3 regions of the Telluria sp. ZB4P37 genome follow, and region 3 is predicted to be linked to each of the others. Evidence: predicted binding sites of a transcription regulator. Region 3 holds the regulator's gene; each other region holds the start of a gene.
The links. Region 3 encodes HrcA, which represses chaperone genes, less so after heat shock. Its sites were predicted from a motif close to TTAGCACTCNNNNNNNNNGAGTGCTAA; they were not measured.

Region 1 (4,373 bases), on a different contig from region 3:
TTGGGATTGTGCTGTACGCAGACCAGAACGGCCACTTGTTCGAACTCGAATATCTACGATGGGGTTTTGAAGAAATCCAGGATCCGCAGTGGGATACATTCACTGCCACCCCTTACGTGCAATCATCCCGGCGTGAAGCGAAAGACTTAGAAGTCTTTGCATGAGAAATTTGGGCGGCGCATTGAGATCATGCGGAGTCTGTCAACTTGGTCTGCTCCGGGGTCGATTGTGGACGTCCACACAGGCCCCTACACATTTGTCGCCAACAAACTGTTGTTCAAGATTATCCTCGCTTCTGTATTGGCACTTCCTATACTTCAATGACGGCCCGTTGGTAGAAGGCTGTGAGCATCAGGAGCCAATCATGAAAACCATTGCATGTTTTGCAGTGGTCGCCGCCCTGTCGGGGGCGGCCGCTGCGCAGGAAATACCATCACCAGGGCAAGTCCGGATCACCGCGCCGCCGGAGCGCATCGTCCTGCCGCAGCAGCTGCGTAACGTCTGGTACGAAGAGTTCGACGGCATCAAGGGAACGTATGCCCTGTCGAACGGCAAGTCCATGCAGCTGAGCATGTGGGGCAATCGTATGTATGCCAGCATGGGCAGCATCGGGAGGGTACAGCTCATCGCCGTCTCGCCCTATGTGTTCGTCACGCGCGATGAACAACTACGGATCGTCGTCGACGATCCCGCAACATCCTCGTCAAACCGCATCAATGCCACCCTGACAATGCCGGCGCATATGCTGTCGAGCACGGCAGCGCCCGGCGAATTCGTCACGCTGCTCGCGCAACGCTAGACCTTCCCGGCATACCAGTGAAAACCCCCGCCGAAGCGGTAATGCCGTTCAGTTAAGGAAGCTTCGTCACCTTGCGGACGGCGTAGCGTAATGGTCTGGCCTTGACGGCCCGGTCGCAAGAGCGACCGGGCCCTTGTTCATGCAAGAGGCCAACCAAGCTCTCTCGCAGGTGTTTCATCGACGACGGAGCTTGCCGTAGGAATGCGTAACGGCAGCCCAGGGCACGTTTACCACCGTAAAAATGAAAAATGCCGTTCAGTCTTAACTGAACGGCATTACCGCCGAAGCGGGGTGTTTATCTGGCAGGAACTGAAGGCTTAGACAAACGCCGCCAGCGCACCTTTCATTTTCTTCAGCGCAGCCGATTCGATCTGCCGGATGCGCTCTGCCGACACGCCGAACTCTTCGGCCAGCGTGTGCAGCGTGGCGCCCGAGCCGTCGTCGTTGGCCAGCCAGCGCGCTTCGACGATACGGCGCGAGCGCGGGTCCAGTTTGCCGAGCGCCGTTTCCAGGCCTTCGGACTGCAGGCGGGTGACCGCCTCGGCTTCCAGCACCTTGGTCGGCTCTGCCAGATCCGACGACAGGTAGGCGATCGGCGAAAACTTGTCATCTTCGTCGTCGGTCGGCGACTCGAGGGCGATGTCGCGGCCCGACAGGCGGGTTTCCATCTCAATCACTTCTTCGCGCTTGACGTCGAGCATCTTCGCCAGGTCGTCGACCTGGCTCGGGGTCATCGCATCGAGGCCGACCTTGTTGCTGCGCAGGTTGAAGAACAGCTTGCGCTGGGCCTTGGTCGTGGCGACCTTTACCAGGCGCCAGTTCTTCAGGATGTATTCATGCATCTCGGCTTTGATCCAGTGCATCGCGTACGAGACGAGACGCACGCCCTGGTCAGGGTCGAAGCGCTTGACGGCCTTCATCAGGCCAATATTGCCTTCCTGGATCAGGTCGGCGTGCGGCAGGCCATAGCCGAGGTAGCCACGGGCGATCGACACCACCAGGCGCAAGTGCGACAGCACCAGCTTTTGCGCGGCGTCCAGGTCGTTTGCGTCGCGCAGCCGCTTTGCCAGCGATTGTTCTTCCTCGTGGGTCAGCATCGGCAGGCGGTTGACGGCCGAGATATAGGCGTCAATGTTGCCAAGATTGCCGGTGAAACCCAGGTTCAGGGCACGACTGCCGGCCGGAACCAATGCGGATTGTGCGGACATATTCATTCCTCGTAGTAGTCTTGCTGCATCCTCGATGTGCCACGAAACCCATGTCTCGGGACACCAATCTACTGCCTGTTACGGGATGCTTCACTTGATTTTCGCTGTCTTCAAGCCATATATTAGCACTCTCCAGTGGTGAGTGCTAGACGACCCATCGGTTTGCCGAAGTCGATTAAGTTTGGCTAAAGTATTGCCAGCAGGAATCAAAATCATTTCGTTTCAACTGTAGAGTAGCTACTCCCCGTTTGATTGATTCAGCTCAAAAGTGAGCCCGGAAGCGCTGGAAAATCCCTCAGCACAGGTTAAGTGGACCCCGGGACGGCTTCTGTTGAATGGCGCACGTAAGCCTGCCATGCCCTGTAGGAGCAGGGCGCGTCTGGGCGTAGGGACGACGGCAAGGCCGTTTGGAAGAGGCTTGTGGACGGGGGTCGCCGTCCACATTTATATCAGCTGACGCGCGCCAGGTGGCGGTGCACCGACAGCATCGCACCGGTCAGTCCGAGCCCGGCGCTGATCGCCAGCAGGCCGGCGATTTCCAGGCCGCCGAGCGGCGCCAGCTGGAATTCCGACGCATACAGCCTGGCGAATTCGGCAATCGCGCCGTTCAGCGGCGCCAGTCCCAGCAAGACCACGCCGAGCGCCACGGCGCCGGCGCACAGCCCGAGCAGGGCGCCGGTGTAATAGAAGGGGCGGTGGATGAAGTTGTCGGTCGCGCCCAGCAGCTTGGACACCGCGATCTCTTCCTTCTGGGTCAGGACCTGCAGGCGGATGGTATTGAAGACCACCGCGATCACCACGATGCCGAGCGTGACGGCCAGCAGCAGCAGGGCCAGGCGCAGGATGGCCAGCAGGGCGGCCAGGCGCTTGACCCAGGCCGAGTCGACCTGCACCGTCTCGACGCCCGGCAGCGCGCGCAGCTGCTCGACCATCGCATCGACCCCGCCGGCAGCGCCGCTGCCGGAGTAGCCTTCGAGCTTGAGCACATAGCTGTCCGGCAGCGGGTTCTCGCCGAGGGTGTCGAGCACGTCGCTCAGGCCGCTCTTGCCCTTCAGCGCGGCCAGCGCGTCTTCGCGCGCCACGAAATTGACTTTTGCCTGTCCGCCGCCCATGTTGGCGGCCACGATGCTGCGGATCTGCGGCGCCACCGCATTGGCCTGCTCGCGCGTGGCCTCGAGCTTCATGAAGAGGCTCATTTCCGGATCGACCGAGAGCTGCTGGGACAGCGGGCGCACGTTGTCGAGCAGCGTGATGCCGGCGAAGGGCAGGGTCAGCGCGAGCGCGACGACCAGGACATTGAACAGGAAGCTGCCCGGAGCCTTGCGTACGCTGGACAGCGCCGCGCGCAGCGCGAAGCGGTGCTGGCGGATCCACGGGCTCATGCCGCACCTCCGGCAAGCATGCCGTGTTCGAGGCGGATCACGCGTCCCGCCGTGTCGAGCACCTGCTCGTCGTGGGTCGAGATCACGCAGGTCACGCCGACGGCATGGAAGGCGCGCAGCGCGTCGAGCACGCGGTCGGCCGCGGCGCGGTCGAGGTTCGCGGTCGGCTCGTCGGCCAGGATGATCTGCGGGCGGTTGACGATGGCGCGGGCGATCGCCACGCGCTGCTGCTCGCCGCCGGACAGTTCCAGCGGCAGTGCCTTGGTGCGATCGAGCAGCCCGACCTTCTCCAGGGCCGCGCGGGCGCGTCCCTCGGCCTGCGCCCTGGGCGCGCCGGTGACGAGCAGCGGCAGCATCACGTTGGCCAGGATGTTGCGGTCGTTGAGCAGGCGCTGGTGCTGGAAGATCAGTCCCAGGTTACGGCGCAGGAAAGGGATGCCTGCCTTGCGGATGCGGCCGATGTCCTGGCCGTTCACGGTGACGACGCCGCTGGTGGGACGCTCGACCGCGGCCACCATTTTCATCAGGGTCGACTTGCCGGCGCCGGAGGGACCGGCCAGGTAGACCAGCTCGCCCTTGGCGATGTTGATGGTGACGTCGCGCAGGGCGTAAGCGTCGGTGGAGTATTGCTTGGAGACGGACTGGAATTCGATCATTGGGGTCGCTTTTTCCTTAACCCAGCAGCGCTTCGACGAATTCTTCGGCATTGAAGGGCTGCAGGTCGTCCAGCTTCTCGCCCACGCCGATGAAATACACCGGTACCGGGCGCGTGCGCGCAATCGCGGCCAGCACGCCGCCCTTGGCGGTGCCATCGAGCTTGGTGATCACCAGGCCGGTGAGCTGCAGCGCATCGTCAAAGGCTTTCACTTGCGCCAGCGCGTTCTGGCCGGTGTTGCCGTCGATGACCAAGAGCAGCTCGTGCGGGGCGCCATCCATGCCCTTGCCGATGACGCGCTTGATCTTCTTGAGTTCTTCCATCAGGTG
Region 2 (4,373 bases), on a different contig from region 3:
GTGCGTCTTCGACGCGGGCCTTCTTCTCTTTCATCTCGACTTCGGTGGCTGCACCGACGCGGATCACGGCAACGCCGCCGGCCAGCTTGGCCACGCGCTCTTGCAGCTTTTCGCGGTCGTAGTCCGAGGTCGCTTCTTCGATCTGGATACGCACCATCTTGACGCGTGCCTCGATGGTTTCAGCGGCGCCTGCACCGTCGATGATGATGGTGTTTTCCTTGCCCACTTCGACGCGCTTGGCCTGGCCCAGTTCGTTCAGCGTGACCTTTTCCAGGGTCAGACCGACTTCTTCTGCGATGACCTGGCCGCCGGTCAGGACAGCGATGTCTTCCAGCATGGCCTTGCGGCGGTCGCCGAAGCCTGGCGCCTTGACGGCGACGGTCTTCAGGATGCCACGGATGTTGTTGACGACCAGGGTCGCCAGCGCTTCGCCTTCGATGTCTTCGGCGACGATTACCAGCGGACGGCCGGCTTTCGCGACCTGTTCCAGTACCGGCAGCAGGTCACGGATGTTCGAGATCTTCTTGTCGCACAGCAGGATGAACGGGTTCTCGTGAACGGCGACCTGCTTGTCCGGGTTGTTGATGAAGTAAGGCGACAGGTAGCCGCGGTCGAACTGCATGCCTTCCACGATATCCAGCTCGTCGTTCAGCGACTTGCCGTCTTCGACGGTGATGACGCCTTCCTTGCCGACCTTGTCCATCGCTTCAGCGATACGCTCGCCGATCGAGTAGTCCGAGTTGGCCGAGATCGCGCCGACCTGGGCGATTTCCTTGGTGGTGGTGCATGGACGCGAGATTTTCGCCAGCTCTTCGACGGTGGCAGCAACTGCCTTGTCGATGCCGCGCTTCAGGTCCATCGGGTTCATGCCGGCGGCAACGAACTTCATGCCTTCGCGGACGATGGCTTGTGCCAGCACGGTCGCGGTGGTGGTGCCGTCACCGGCGTTGTCGCTGGTCTTGGAAGCGACTTCCTTGACCATTTGCGCGCCCATGTTCATCAGCTTGTCTTTGAGTTCGATCTCTTTGGCGACCGAGACGCCGTCCTTGGTCACGGTCGGCGAGCCGAACGAGCGCTCCAGCACGACGTTGCGGCCTTTCGGGCCCAGGGTGACTTTGACTGCGTTGGCGAGGATGTTGACGCCTTCGACCATTTTGGCGCGCGCTGCGTCGCCGAAGATTACTTCTTTAGCTGCCATGTGTAGTGCTCCGAATGAGTTCGTGAATGGATTGCGGGAGGAATGCGGGAACGATTACAGGGCCACGACGGCCATGATGTCTTCTTCGCGCATGACCAGCAGTTCCTGGCCGTCGACCTTGACGGCCTGGCCCGAGTATTTGCCGAACAGGACGCGGTCGCCGACTTTCACTTCGAGCGCGCGCAGTTGGCCGTTGTCCTGCACCTTGCCGTTGCCGACGGCGAGGATTTCGCCCTGGTCCGGCTTCTCGGCGGCTGCATCAGGGATGATCAGGCCGGATGCGGTCTTGGTTTCCTGGTCGAGACGCTTCACGATTACGCGATCGTGCAGAGGACGAAGGTTCATGCAAAACTCCTTGTTTTTCAGTGGTTTGACTAGCTGGATTGGCGCCGCCGCACCTGGGCGTCGCCTGAGAATAAGTGACATCGGTTGTTAGCACTCTCTGCTGACGAGTGCTAACCAGAGCTAATTATAGGGACGATAACCCCCTATTTCAAGGCTCAATGTGAAGCTGATAACCGACTAATTTGCGAAAACGCAATTTGCTAGGGGGCTTTACCCATGATGGGTGTGGTGTCGCAGACAACAGGCGGGCAGGGTACACTGAATGCCGTGCCGATGCCGCACGCGCGCGAGCGGGCCTTTTGCGCCCGCCCAGGGTGCATGCATTACGGTTGACTGAAAAACCATCCCGGACCTATAGTGTCGAATGATTTCCGAATTCCAAGACCTCTCCGACAAAATTGACCGGCTCGCCCAATTGACCCAGTCACTGCGTGCCGAGAACTACCTGCTGCGCCAGGCCAACAGCCTGCTGAGCGCCGAAAACCTCGCCTTCAAGGAGCGCCTGCTGCTGGCCCAGGGCCGCGTCGAAGCGCTGCTCGCGCAGTTCCCGGCGCCTGAAGCCGACGCGGGCGAAGACGAAGCCAGCGAGGCCGGCGCCGAAGCCGGCGCCTCCAGCGCCGCACACGACAGCGAGGCCACCCAATGATCCATCTCGATTGCAGCATCATGGGCCAGTCCTACCGCCTGGCCTGCCGCGAAGGCGAAGAGCGCACGCTGCGCGAAGCCGTCCACTACTTGGATGGCAAGATGTGCGCACTGCGCGACTCGGGCAAGGTCAAGGGCACCGACCGCATCGCGGTGATGGCGGCGCTGAGCGTGGCGGCCGAATTCCTGTCGGTGAAGTCGCCGCAAGGGCCGCTATCGGACATGTCGATCCTCGAAGTCAAGCAAAAACTCGAAGCGATGCACACGGTGCTCGACAGCGCCTTGTCGCCACAGGAAAATCTCACCTGAGCCTGAATTCGTTTGACATGGGCGCTCAGCGTAGTAAACTGGCGCCTACCCTGCGGTGTTCGAGATTTGCCATATATTCCTTGAACCATTCTTTCGCATAGGTTGTGGAACAATGCTTGGTGGGCGCGATCGTCACTAGTTTGACGAACCCGAAATTGAGCTGACTGCGACCACCTTGAGCCTTTTGGTTCGGGATGCCGGCAATAACGGCACAGGCGGGGCTACACACACGAGCGGTTGCGCACCTTGGTACGCAGCCGCTTTTTTTTGCGCGCCGTCTGGCGCAGTTGTACATGGAGGCGCGGTGCGCTATTGGTTGATGAAATCCGAGCCGGACGAAGTCAGTTTCGACGACGTGCTGGCCGCGCCCGGGCAGACGGTGGCCTGGTTCGGCGTGCGTAACTACCAGGCGCGCAACTTCATGCGCGACGCGATGGCCGTCGGCGACGGCATCCTGTTCTATCACTCCAGCTGCGCGGTGCCGGGCGTGGCGGGCATCGCCGAAGTGGCCAGCGGCCCGTATCCGGATGCGACCCAGTTCGACGCAGCCTCCCATTATTACGACCCGAAAGCGACCCAGGAGCAGCCGCGCTGGATCTCGGTCGACGTGCACGCAGTCGAAGCGGGGCGCTACCTGCCCTTGAGCGAGATGCGCGCCGTTCCCGCGTTGGAGGACATGGTGCTGCTGCAGAAAGGCAGCCGCCTGTCGATTTCGCCCGTCACGCAAGCGCAGTGGAACACCATTACCGCCTTGATCAAGGAAGGGACGCGCTGATGGACATCGGCTTGAGTCTGGCGCTGCTGGCGATGGGCGCTTTTGGGGGCTTCGCGGCGGGCTTGCTGGGCATCGGCGGCGGCATGGTGCTGGTGCCCTTCATCACAATGATCTTCACCGCGCGCGGCTTCCCGCCCGCACTGGTCATCCACATGGCGATCGCCACCTCGCTCGCCACTATCCTGTTTACCTCGCTGTCGTCGGTGCGCGCCCACCACCAGCACGGCGCGGTGCTGTGGCCCGTGGTGAAGCTGCTGGCGCCGGGCATCCTGGTCGGCTCCTGGATCGGGCCCTGGATCGGCAAGCAGATGGATGCCTCGGTGCTGGCCCTGTTCTTCGGCGTGTTCGTGGCCTTCTCGGCGACCCAGATGCTGATCGGGAAAAAGCCGGCGGCCACGCGTGAACTGCCGGGCGCGCCGGGCATGTTCGCGGCGGGCGGCGTGATCGGCACCCTGTCGGGCATCGTGGGCGCGGGCGGCGGCTTCGTGTCGGTGCCCTTCATGACCTGGTGCGGCGTGCGCATCCACAATGCGGTGGCCACCAGTGCGGCGCTGGGCTTTCCGATCGCGCTGTCGGGCACCATCTCGAATATCTATTATGGCTGGGGCGAGGCCGGACTACCTGGCTACTCGCTCGGTTTCGTCTACCTGCCGGCGCTGGTCATCATCGCGCTGGCCAGCGTGACCATGGCGCCACTGGGGGCGCGCACCGCCCACAAGATGCCGGTGCGCCGGCTGCAGAAGGTATTCGCCGTGATCCTGTACGCGCTGGCGGCCTACATGTTCTGGAAGGCGTTCAACTGATTACTTTGCCTTCGTTGCGAACCCGCGCATGCGTGCGCGGTCCATCGGCAGATCGCGCACACGCAGTCCCACGGCGTCTGCGACCGCATTGGCCAGCGCCCCCGCCGCCGGGCCTTGCGCGGCTTCGCCGGTGCCAAGATACGGCTGGCCGGGACGATCCAGCAGGTGCACGTCCACCCGGTCCGGCACCCCGTTAAAACGCAGGATCGGATAGCTGGCCCAGTCCTGTGTCAGCACGCGCTTGGCGTCGAAGCGCACCGCTTCCAGTAGCGACCAGCTGGCCGACTGGAGGATGCCG
Region 3 (4,373 bases):
CAGGCCCGGGTAGGCCAGGCCTTCGACAACGCCCTTGATGGAATAGTTGTTGTCGTCGCCACCGCCGCCGCAGGAGGCGAGGCCCAGGGCCAGTGCCAGCGCGCCGGCCGGACGGATCAGGGAAAACTTCATTGGGTAAGCTCCAGGAGAATTAAGGACGGTTGACGCAGGTGACGGCGACATTGCCGACGTCGTTCGCGCCCATCACGCCGCTGCCGTTGGCAACCGTGCAGGTCTGGTTGTCGGGCTGGGTCAGGATGGCGACGCCGTAAGGCGCGTCTTCGTTCACCGGGGTCATGGCGAAGGTGGTGGCGCGCGCGGCGACCGGAATGCGGTCGGCGCCGTTGACCAGCACCAGGTTGTTGCCCGTCAGGCCGGACACCGTGCCCGTCAGCGCATGGGTCTTGATCGAGCAGGCGATGGCCACGGTGGTGATGGTGAACGCCACCTTGCCGGTATTGCGGAAGGCCTGGCATTCCTTGGCATTGGTCGGGATGCTCTTGATCGTGACGTTGTAGTCGGAATCGGTTTCCTGCAGCTGGCTGAAGAAAAAGGAGCCCGAACCGTTGGCCGTCGGCGCGACCGCCAGGTCGGAACCACCATTGTTCTGCAGAACCAGGCCCGGCTTGGTTACGCCGGAAAACGTACCGCCCAGCCCCAGGTCGCCATCGCTGCCGCCACAAGCGGACAGCGCCAGCGCGCACGCCAGCGCAGCACCGGCACGCAGGTAGGAACTCTTCATAATTTCTCCAAAAATCGACACTGGTGGAATGCACAACCGCGCACTGAGCGGCGCGGCGGATAGATAATCGCCCAACATTTTAGTCCATTTGGCAAGCTGCTGGACGGTTTGCCTTTGTATCGGGGTGTAACCGACGGGCCCGCATTGATTTCTGCTCCCGGGCTCGCTATGCTTGGCCGAACCTATACGGAGTAGACTTCACCAATGATCCCCCAGCGCCGCCCCTGGCCCAAAGCCGTATTGTTCGACCTCGACGATACCCTGTGGCCGATCGCGCCGGTCATCATTGAGGCCGAGCAGGTGTTGTTTGCCTGGCTGCGCGAGCACGCGCCGCTGGTCGCGCAGCAGTTCACGGTCGACACCCTGCGCCATGCGCGCCTGGAATTACTTGCACGCAAGCCCGAATTCCAGCTCGACCTGGGCGCCTTGCGCCGCGCCGGCCTGATCGCGGCCTTCGAGCAGGCCGGCGAAGATGCCGCCAAGGTCGAACTGGCGATGACCGAATTCTTCGCCGCCCGCAACGCCGTGATTCCCTACGACGACGTGCTGCCCGGCCTGCTGCGCCTGAAGGGCAGGGTGCGCATCGCTTCGGTCACCAACGGCAATGCCGACCTGCAGACCATTGGCCTGGCGCGCCATTTCGAGGTCTCGGTCGCGGCGCCCAGCTTCGGCGTGGCCAAGCCCGAGCCGGCGATCTTCCTGGAAGCCTGCCGCCAGTTGGGCGTCGCGCCACAGGAAGCGGTGTACGTGGGCGACGACCTGCGCCTGGACGTGCACGGCGCCCAGCGCGCCGGCCTGCGCGCGGTCTGGATGAACCGCATGGGCAAGGAGAACACCTTCGCCGCGGACATCGAGCCGGACGCCGAGGTCCACAGCCTGGACGGCCTGCTCGACTGGCTCAAGCGCGCGCACGGATAACTGGCGCGGCCCGCGCCGGAGCGTGCATAATAGTAGCGGACCCTCCCGCCTTCCTGAAATATGCAACTCGAACCCCGCGCCCAGACCCTGCTCAAAGCCCTCGTCGAGCGTTACATCGCCGACGGCCAGCCGGTCGGATCGCGCGCGCTGTCGAAGATTTCCGGTCTCGACGTGTCGCCCGCCACGATCCGCAACATCATGGCCGACCTCGAAGAAATGGGCTATGTCTCCAGCCCCCATACCTCGGCCGGCCGCATCCCGACCCCGCGCGGCTACCGCCTGTTCGTCGACACTCTCCTCACGGTGCAGCACCTCGACGAACACGCGATGGAATCGCACCAGATGCGCCTGCCCCTGCAGCAGCCGCAGAAGCTCATCGCCAATGCGGCGCAGATGCTGTCTTCGCTGTCGCAGTTCGCCGGCGTGGTGCAAAGCCCGCGGCGCGAATCGGTGTTCCAGCAGATCGAATTCCTGCGCCTGTCCGAAAAGCGCATTCTGCTGGTCATCGTCGACCCGCGCGGCGACGTCCAGAACCGCCTGCTCCTCACGGACGTCGACTACACGCCGACGCAGCTGATCCAGTCGGCCAATTACCTGAACCAGAATTTCGCCGGCCTCACCTTCGATGAAGTGCGCCAGCGCCTCACCGGCGAACTGCGCGAGCTGCGCGACGACATGGGGCGCCTGATGGCGATGGCCGTGGAAACCGGTAGCGCGGCGATGGCCGAAGGCGACGACATGGTGATCTCCGGCGAGCGCAATCTGCTGTCGGTGTCCGACCTGTCCTCGAACATGAGCTCCTTGCGCCAGATGTTCGACATGTTCGAGCAGAAGACGGGCCTGATGCAGCTGCTGGACGTGTCGAGCAAGGCAGGCGGCGTGCAGATCTTCATCGGCGGCGAATCGAAGCTGGTGCCGATGGATGAAATGAGCGTGGTGACGGCGCCGTACGAGGTGAACGGGCGCATCGTCGGCACCCTGGGCGTGATCGGCCCGACCCGCATGGCTTACGAGCGCGTGATTCCGATCGTGGATATTACGGCGAAGCTGCTGTCGAATGCGTTGAGCAATTCGTGAGGGCCGTGGCTGCGGTGTAAGCTGGTGGCGGCGGTACGCACTTGGGTTCCCGCCTTCGCGGGGCCCCAATTTTGCATGCATCACGCCAGCGCAACCATCACCCCTTGCGCGGGCAAGCTACCTTGATACAGTTCCCATAAATCGCCAGCGAATGCTCCGCGATCTTGTACCCGCGCTCGGCAGCGATCTTGTGCTGGCGCGACTCGATTTCTTCGTCGTAGAACTCCTCGACATGCCCGCAATCGAGGCAGACCAGGTGGTCGTGGTGCGAGCCGGCGTTGAGCTCGTAGATGGCCTTGCCGGTCTCGAAGTGGTTGCGGTTGAGCAGGCCGGCCTGCTCGAACTGGGTCAGCACGCGGTAGACGGTGGCCAGGCCCACGTCCATGTTTTCCGCTAGCAGGATCTTGTAGACATCTTCCGCCGTCAGGTGCCGTACGGTGCTGTTCTGGAAGATTTCCAGGATTTTCAGGCGCGGCAGGGTTGCCTTCAGGCCGCTGGCCTTCAGGTCGGTGGGATTGTTACTCATGTTTGTTGCTCGTATATTGGCGGAGTGCTTTATGATATAGCGTTTTGGAGCTCCCGCTCAAACGTTTTGAGGTTACCTATGCGCGTCAAACCAGCCGTTCTCCGTCGATTTTCAGCCCGGGCAGCCCTTGCGGCCGGCCTTGCATGCACGCTGATGCTCCCTGGCTGCGCCGCCTGGCGCAACCAGACGCGCCCTGCGCCGCCGGTGAGCACGGACCCGGCCGCGGTTGCCGCCGACGCGCAGAAATCGGCTGCCGCCGCCAACGCCGGCGCCCAGACGGTCCAGGCCAGCAAGCTGCAGAAATTCATGTGGATCTTCTCGCCTTACCGCCCCGACATCCAGCAGGGTAACTTCGTCTCGCAAGAGATGCTGACCCAGCTGAAAGAAGGCCAGACGAAGGAGCAGGTGCGCTTCATCCTCGGCTCGCCGTTGCTGACCGACATGTTCCACGCCGACCGCTGGGACTTCCCGTTCTACCTCGCGCGCGGCAACGGCGAGCTGACCACCAGCCGCGTCACCGTCTTCTTCAAGGACGACAAGGTCGCGCGCTTCGAAGGCGGCAACCTGCCGACCGAACGCGAATACATCGACCGCATCGCCGGCCCGGCCAAGGTCAGCACCAAGGCCAAGCAGGAAACCCGCCCGGTCGAACCGGTCAAGGTCGGCGGCGCCCCGGTCATCCAGTAACGAGGCCACAGCATGACGCAACTGAAGATCGCCGTTGCCGGCGCCAGCGGCCGCATGGGGCGCATGCTGGTCGAAGCCATCCAGGCCGCGCCAGATGCCGTGCTGTCCGGCGCGCTCGACGTCGCCGGCTCGCCCTCGATCGGCATGGATGCCGGCGCCTTTGCCGGTCAGCTCACCGGCGTCGTGATTCAATCCGACCTCGCGGCGACCTTGAAGGACGCCGACGTGCTGATCGATTTCACCCGCCCCGAAGGCACGCTGCGCCACCTCGAATACTGCGCCGCCAACAAGGTGCAGATGGTGATCGGCACCACCGGTTTCGACGATGCGGGCAAGGCCGCGATCCGCGCGGCGGGCGAGAAGGTTGGCGTGGTGTTCGCGCCGAACATGAGCGTGGGCGTGAACGTCACCCTCAAGCTGCTG

Region 1: rpoH (RNA polymerase sigma factor RpoH) is a predicted target of HrcA. The motif match lies at 2,130-2,156, and genes of this name have one in related genera.
Region 2: groES (co-chaperone GroES) is a predicted target of HrcA. The motif match lies at 1,631-1,657, and genes of this name have one in related genera.

Annotation. Positions count from the first base shown of each region.
Region 1 covers NZ_JCASID010000005.1:159,500-163,872, reverse strand. Annotated here, with positions in the region: gene AC56K1_RS11365 (DUF6984 family protein) at 1-164, shown strand, start outside; gene AC56K1_RS11360 (hypothetical protein) at 365-799, shown strand; gene rpoH (RNA polymerase sigma factor RpoH) at 1,117-2,007, opposite strand; gene ftsX (permease-like cell division protein FtsX) at 2,457-3,389, opposite strand; gene AC56K1_RS11345 (cell division ATP-binding protein FtsE) at 3,386-4,045, opposite strand; gene ftsY (signal recognition particle-docking protein FtsY) at 4,062-4,373, opposite strand, start outside.
Region 2 covers NZ_JCASID010000002.1:56,134-60,506, reverse strand. Annotated here, with positions in the region: gene groL (chaperonin GroEL) at 1-1,198, opposite strand, end outside; gene groES (co-chaperone GroES) at 1,253-1,543, opposite strand; gene AC56K1_RS04705 (hypothetical protein) at 1,959-2,189, shown strand; gene AC56K1_RS04700 (cell division protein ZapA) at 2,186-2,497, shown strand; RNA gene ssrS (6S RNA) at 2,542-2,723, shown strand; gene AC56K1_RS04690 (EVE domain-containing protein) at 2,802-3,272, shown strand; gene AC56K1_RS04685 (sulfite exporter TauE/SafE family protein) at 3,272-4,075, shown strand; gene AC56K1_RS04680 (xanthine dehydrogenase family protein molybdopterin-binding subunit) at 4,076-4,373, opposite strand, start outside.
Region 3 covers NZ_JCASID010000014.1:97,702-102,074, forward strand. Annotated here, with positions in the region: gene AC56K1_RS19225 (hypothetical protein) at 1-132, opposite strand, end outside; gene AC56K1_RS19230 (hypothetical protein) at 152-742, opposite strand; gene AC56K1_RS19235 (HAD family hydrolase) at 947-1,660, shown strand; gene hrcA (heat-inducible transcriptional repressor HrcA) at 1,721-2,737, shown strand; gene fur (ferric iron uptake transcriptional regulator) at 2,835-3,263, opposite strand; gene AC56K1_RS19250 (outer membrane protein assembly factor BamE) at 3,417-3,950, shown strand; gene dapB (4-hydroxy-tetrahydrodipicolinate reductase) at 3,963-4,373, shown strand, end outside.